Regions from separate parts of the Limnohabitans sp. INBF003 genome, predicted to be linked through region 2. Evidence: predicted binding sites of a transcription regulator. Region 2 holds the regulator's gene; the other holds the start of a gene.

Region 1 (3,404 bases), 210 kb from region 2:
GGGCTTCGTTGACCACCACGTTACGGCCGCCCAAGGGCTGACCATTCATGCCGTTGATGGCCGCTTGCGCTTCGTCATCGCTGCCCATTTCCACAAAGCCGAAGCCTTTGGAGCGGCCAGTGTCACGTTCCATCATGACTTTGGCGCTGGTCACAGCACCGAATTCACCGAAGGCTTGTTCCAGGTCGCCGTCGCGAACGGAGTAAGGCAGGTTGCCGACGTAAAGTTTGTTGCCCATGAAAGGGACTCCTCAAAACACAGAGATAAAAGCGATGGAGCTCCGAAAACGCATTCAACAAACCTGAAAACATCGGATGGAAAGCGAAACTGATCTGGTCACCGCAAACATGACTTCGCTGCTTCTGACAGTGAAGTCCATTAATTATGAGCGATAAAACAAAAAAAAACGCAAGGGGTATTCCCCCGAAGCCCCGCAGAATGTGCTTTGCAGCACCAATCTGTTGTTTTACCAGCTCACCTCACGGTCGGGTGTGGCGCTGATTTTGTGGACACTCAAATCAGCGCCATCGAACTCTTCTTCGGGGCTGAGTTTCAAGCCCAAAGTCAATTTCAAAACGCCATAGACCAGAAAACCACCCAACAAGGCCCAGCTCACACCCATGGCGGTGCCCATCAATTGCGCGGCCAGATTGACACCACCCAAACCACCCAGCGTTTGGGCACCAAAAATGCCCGCCGCAATGCCGCCCCATGCACCGCAAATGCCGTGCAATGGCCAAACACCCAACACATCGTCGATCTTCCATTTGTTTTGGGTCAGCGTGAACATGACCACAAACAAACCACCGGCCACGGCACCGACCGCCAACGCACCAAAGGGGTGCATCAGGTCCGATCCGGCACACACGGCCACCAAACCGGCCAAGGGGCCGTTGTGCACGAAGCCCGGGTCGTTTTTGCCCAAGACCAAGGCCACCAAGGTGCCGCCGACCATGGCCATCAACGAGTTGACCGCCACCAGGCCCGAAATTTTGTCCAGGGTTTGCGCGCTCATCACATTGAAGCCAAACCAGCCCACAATCAAAATCCAGGAGCCCAAGGCCAGAAACGGGATGCTCGATGGCGGGTGTGCCGACACCACACCGTCTTTGCGGTAGCGGTTGTAACGGGCCCCCAAGAGCACCACGGCGGGCAATGCGATCCAGCCGCCCATGGCATGCACCACCACTGAGCCGGCAAAGTCATGGAACTCGTCGCCCGTGACGGCCTTGATCCAGGCCTGCACGCCAAAGTGCTGGTTCCACGCGATGCCCTCAAAGAACGGGTACACAAAACCCACGATCACCGCCGTGGCAATCAGCTGGGGCCAGAACTTGGCCCGCTCGGCAATCCCGCCCGAAATGATGGCGGGAATGGCCGCAGCAAAGGTCAACAAAAAGAAGAACTTGACCAGGTCATAACCGTTCTTGGCGGCCAGCTGCTCTGCGCCCACAAAAAAGGTCGTGCCGTAGGCCACGCTGTAGCCCACCACAAAATAAACCACGGTGGAGACAGAAAAATCCACCAGGATTTTGACCAGCGCATTGACCTGGTTTTTTTTGCGGACGGTGCCCAGCTCCAGAAACGCAAAACCGGCGTGCATGGCCAACACCATGATGCCGCCCAACAAAATAAATAGCGCATCCGCGCCCTGTTTAAGTGCGTCCATGACCGTCTCTTGAGAATATTTGAATCAAATTGGTGCGCAAAGGCCCAAAAAGCCTTCGGCGCACCAAACAAAAGCAAGAAGCAGGCCCAAATTGATGCACATCAACCATGCGCCCGAATAAGGGTCACATCAGGTCCGCGCTGTTTGGCTGGGGCAGCTGACGCCTTTCAGGTCTGCGGTTGGCGCTTGTATATGACGTGGTAGACCCCAGCCACCAGCACCGCGCCACCCAGCACATTGCCCAAAATGACGGGCAGCAAGTTACCCAGCATGCCGCCCCAGGTGATGGCCGGGTAGCCGCTCAAACCGCCGTGCTGCAGCAGCATGGCCAGCGGCATCAGGTACATGTTGGCGATGCTGTGCTCAAAGCCCGCCGCCACAAACGCCATCACCGGCAGCATCACGGCCACCGCCTTGTCGGTCACGCTGCGCCCGGCCATCGCCATCCACACGGCCATGCAGACCAGCACATTGCACAACACACCGCGCAGTAGCGCGGTGACAAAGGGCAGTTCCTGCTTGGCCACAGCGATCTGCACCACCTTGTGCCCGATTGCCCCGCCGTTCAAACCCGCATGCCCGCTGGCAAACACCAGCAGCGCCAGCCCGGCCGCGCCCACCAAATTGGCCAGGCACACGATGCCCCAATGGCGCAACACCTGCGCCGCGCTGACCCGGCCATCGGCCCAGGCCATGACGATCAGGTTGTTGCCGGTGAACAGCTCGGCCCCGGCCACCACCACCATGAACAAGCCTACCGAAAACACCAGACCGCCCAGCACCGCACTGGCGGCAAAGCCCAAGGTCGGGTCGGACTTGACCAGCACAAACAGCATGGCTCCCAAACCAATGAAGGCCCCTGCCAGCACGCCGAGCAAAGCCAGCGGCAGCGCGGCCATGCGGGCCTTGGCCTCGCCCACCGACTCGATGCGGCGGGCAATTTCGACGGGACTGTAGGCGTCCGAGCCATAAAGATCTGACATGCATGCTCCTGTCATGAGGCGAAACTGTTCGTCTTATACTTGCTCCCATGCGCCGATTTGAACCCGATTGCGGGCGCCGGAACCCCAGGGTCCCGAAATTCAGCTAAATGGCGTGTGTTTCAACTCACTGAAGCCCGGCCCAGCTGACTGCGAAGCCGGGTTTTGTTTTTTGACACCTGAACACATTCGATGCTGATCGCCGAATCCCAAAGCATGCTGTTTGACGCCCCTTTGCCCCTGCAAAGCGGCGCGTTCATCCGTGGCTATTCGCTGAGCTACGAAACCTACGGCACGCTCAATGCCGACAAATCCAATGCGGTGCTGATCTGCCACGCGCTCAATGCCTCGCACCATGTGGCGGGCGTCTATGCCGACCAGCCCAAAAACACCGGCTGGTGGGACAACATGATCGGCCCCGGCAAACCGCTGGACACCGACCGCTTTTTCGTGATCGGCGTGAATAACCTGGGCTCGTGCTTCGGCTCCACCGGTCCCATGCACAAAAACCCCGACACCGGCCGCGTGTACGGCGCGGATTTCCCGGTGGTCACCGTCGAAGACTGGGTCAACGCACAGGCCCGTTTGCTCGATGCCTTGGGCATTGAACAACTGGCCGCCGTGATGGGCGGCAGTCTGGGCGGCATGCAGGCGCTGAGCTGGACGCTGCAATACCCCGAGCGCATGAAGCACGCGGTGGTGGTGGCCAGCGCCCCCAACCTCAACGCGGAAAACATCGCCTTCAACGAAGTGGC
Region 2 (3,404 bases):
GCCGCTGCAAACCGGGGGCAATGCCGCAGGCGATTTGAGCCGCTTCGATCGGGATGGTGCCGCTGCCGCAGCAGGGGTCATACAAAGGCACGGTGGCGTCCCAGCCACTGGCCGCGATCATGGCGGCGGCCAGGGTTTCCTTCAAAGGCGCGTCGCCCTTGTCGGTGCGCCAGCCGCGCTTGAACAGCGGCTCACCCGAGGTGTCGATGTAGAGCGTGAGGGTTTCGGGCGTGACGTGGGCATAAATGCGCACATCGGGCCAGGTGGTGTCCACGCTGGGGCGCTCGCCGCGTTTGGCGCGAAAACGGTCGGCCACCGCGTCTTTTATTTTGAGGGCCGCAAAGTTCAGGCTGGTCAGCGGGCTGTGTTGCGCCGTGATGTCGATTTTGAAGGTTTGTTTGGGTGTGAACCAGATTTCCCAGGCCACTTCGCTGGCGGCGTTGTACAGGTCGTTTTCGTTGCGGTAGTCGGTCACCGACAGCTGCACCAGCACGCGCTGGGTCAGGCGGCTGTGCAGGTTGATGCGCATGGCGTCGCGCCAGGAGGCGCGGGCCATCACGCCGCCGCGTCCGGTCATCAGGTCATGGCCGGTCAGCCCCGTGATGGCGTGGACCTCGTCGGCCAAAAAGCCCTCGACGCCAGCGGCGCAAGGCATGAACAGGTTCAATGAATTCACTCGAATACTCTCAAAGGGTTTTGCGCAGGTTCGCAGGCGCGATCTTCAGGGCTTCGCGGTATTTGGCCACCGTGCGCCGGGCGCAGTCGATGCCTTGCTCTTTCAGCATTTCGGAAATCTGGTTGTCAGACAGGGGTTTGGCCGGTTTTTCGGCCGCCACAAACTGCTTGATCAGCGCGCGCACGGCGGTGCTCGATGCCGCGCTGCCGCTGTCGGTGCCCAGGCCCGAGCCAAAGAAATACTTCAGCTCAAACGTGCCTTGCGGCGTGGACATGTATTTGGCCGTGGTCACACGGCTGATGGTGGACTCGTGCATGCCCAACTCGTCAGCGATTTCGCGCAGCACCAGCGGGCGCATGGCCAGCTCGCCGTGCGTCAAAAAGTTCTTTTGCCGCTCGACGATGGCGGTGGACACACGCAGGATCGTGTCAAAGCGCTGCTGGATGTTCTTGATGAACCAGCGGGCTTCTTGCAGGCGTTGTTGCAAGCCCGCGTGTGACGAGCCTTTGCTGCCACGCAGCGCGTTGGCATAGATGTCGTGCACGCGCAGCTTGGGCATCACGTCGGGGTTGAGCTGGATGCGGAATTTGGGCGTGGCCGTCTTGCTGGTGTTCACCACCAGCACGTCGGGAATGACGATGTTTTGTTCGGCCTGCGCAAACGGGCGGCCGGGTTTGGGCTCCAGCCGGGCAATGAACGGGATGGCGGCTTTGACCATGGCTTCGCTCAGGCCGCAGGCCACGGCCAGGCGCTTGAAGTCGCGTTTGGCCAGCATTTCCAGCGGCTGGGCACACACGGCCAGTGCGGCCTGGGTGACTTCGTCGTCGGGTGCGTCTTTGAGCAAGGCCTTGATCTGGATGCGCATGCACTCGGCCAAGTCGCGGGCACCCACGCCCACCGGTTCGAGCGATTGCAGCAAACCCAGCGCCACGGTGAAGCGGTGCACCAGTTCGTCCAGTTGTTCGTAGTCCTCGCTGCCTGCCAGACTGGCGGCCAGCTCGGGCAGGGTGTCGGTCAGGTAGCCATCGTCGTTGAGCGACTCGATCAGAAAGCGCAGGGCCGCGCGGTCAATCTCGGACAGGCGCAGCGACAAGGCCTGGCGGTGCAAAAAGTCGGTGAGCGAGCCGCTGCTGCGGGCCAGGTCGATGGCGTCGGCGGTTTCTTCGCCGTTGTTCTGGCGTGGTCCGGCGTCGCCGCCCCATTCGCTGTCGTCGGGGCGCATGTCCACGCTGCCGTCGCCGTCCCAGCTTTCGGCCACATCGGTCACGGCTTCGTCACGGGTTTCGCTGGCGCTGTCATCGCTGCTGCTGGCCGTGCTGGCTGTTTCACTGACGCGGTCGCCCAGACTCACTCGGGTGTCGGTCTGGTCCAGGCCAAAAGCCTCCATGGGGGCTTCTTCTTCGCTGCGCTCCAAAAACGGGTTGTCGTCCAGCATCTGGTCGACCTCTTGTGACAACTCCAGCGTGGACAGTTGCAGCAGGCGGATCGATTGTTGCAACTGGGGCGTCAGCGCCAGGTGCTGGGACATGCGAAGCGACAGACCGGGTTTCATGGCTGTGCTTTCAGGTAGTGTGCGGACGGTATGCGGTTCATCACATTCGGAAGTGTTCGCCCAGGTACACCCGGCGCACCTCGGTGTTGGACACGATCTCTTCGGGGGTGCCAGCCGCCAGCACGCGGCCTTCGCTGATGATGTAGGCGTGGTCGCAAATGCCCAAGGTCTCGCGCACGTTGTGGTCGGTGATGAGCACACCAATGCCACGTTGCTTGAGGAAGGCAATGATGCGCTGGATTTCGATGACGGCGATCGGGTCGATGCCGGCAAAGGGTTCGTCCAGCAAGATGAAGCGCGGGTCGGTGGCCAAGGCGCGTGCAATCTCGACCCGGCGTCGTTCGCCGCCAGACAAGGCCACGGCGGGCGAGTCGCGCAGATGGTCCACCCGCAGGTCGGCCAGCAGTTCACTCAGGCGTTTTTCAATGTCGGCCTGCGGCAGTGCCTGGCCTTGTGCATCGGTTTGCAGCTCCAGAATGGCACGCACGTTGTCGGCCACGCTCAACTTGCGAAAGATGGAGGCTTCTTGCGGCAGATAAGACAAACCCATGCGTGAGCGCTTGTGGATGGGCATGCGCGTCACGTCTTCGCCGTCGATCAGTATCTGGCCGCCATCACCGCGGACCAAGCCCACGATCATGTAAAACGAGGTGGTTTTGCCAGCGCCGTTGGGGCCCAGCAGACCGACCACTTCGCCCTTGCCTACCTGCACGGAGACATCGTGCACCACCTTGCGGCTGCCATAGGCCTTTTTCAGGTGGTGTGCTTCCAGTCGACTGGTCACCAGTGGCTCGCTCATGGTTTTTGACTTTCGCCTGCACTCGGGCTGGTCCGCAGTGCGGGGGCTGCCGAAGTCGGTGCCGTTGTGGGGGGCGACGGCGTGACCGTTTTCCGGGGGGTCAGCACAGCGCGCACACGTTGGTCGCGCGGGTCTGTGGCTTTGGCACCTTTGGGGGGGGCATCAACGGTCATCACTTCGGTGGTGTTGTTGAAGACGATTTTTTCGCCATTGATTTGGTCGGCCAATTCCGTGCCGCGCAAAATCCGGACCTCTGCCCGCTGGATCAGTGTCACCACATCGGCCTGGCTGTCGTAAATGGCCATTTCGCCTTCGCCTTCGGTGAACTCGTCGACCCCTTCGCGTTTCTGGCGAAAGAACACCCGTTCTTTGGGCGC

The links. The regulator sigma-54, encoded in region 2, starts transcription at its own class of promoters, with help from an activator protein. The targets are predictions, from matches to a motif close to TGGCANGNAANCTGCTTT.
Region 1: the regulator sigma-54 is predicted to act here: its motif matches at 1,740-1,757, upstream of ACZ5VE_RS15730 (ammonium transporter).

What each region holds. Positions count from the first base shown of each region.
Region 1 covers NZ_AP029222.1:3,362,107-3,365,510, reverse strand. The annotation lists gene ACZ5VE_RS15735 (RNA recognition motif domain-containing protein) at 1-238, opposite strand, end outside; gene ACZ5VE_RS15730 (ammonium transporter) at 467-1,669, opposite strand; gene ACZ5VE_RS15725 (formate/nitrite transporter family protein) at 1,837-2,652, opposite strand; gene metX (homoserine O-succinyltransferase MetX) at 2,842-3,404, shown strand, end outside.
Region 2 covers NZ_AP029222.1:186,782-190,185, forward strand. The annotation lists gene ACZ5VE_RS00895 (THUMP domain-containing class I SAM-dependent RNA methyltransferase) at 1-676, opposite strand, end outside; gene ACZ5VE_RS00900 (RNA polymerase factor sigma-54) at 687-2,228, opposite strand; gene lptB (LPS export ABC transporter ATP-binding protein) at 2,269-3,027, opposite strand; gene lptA (lipopolysaccharide transport periplasmic protein LptA) at 3,024-3,404, opposite strand, start outside.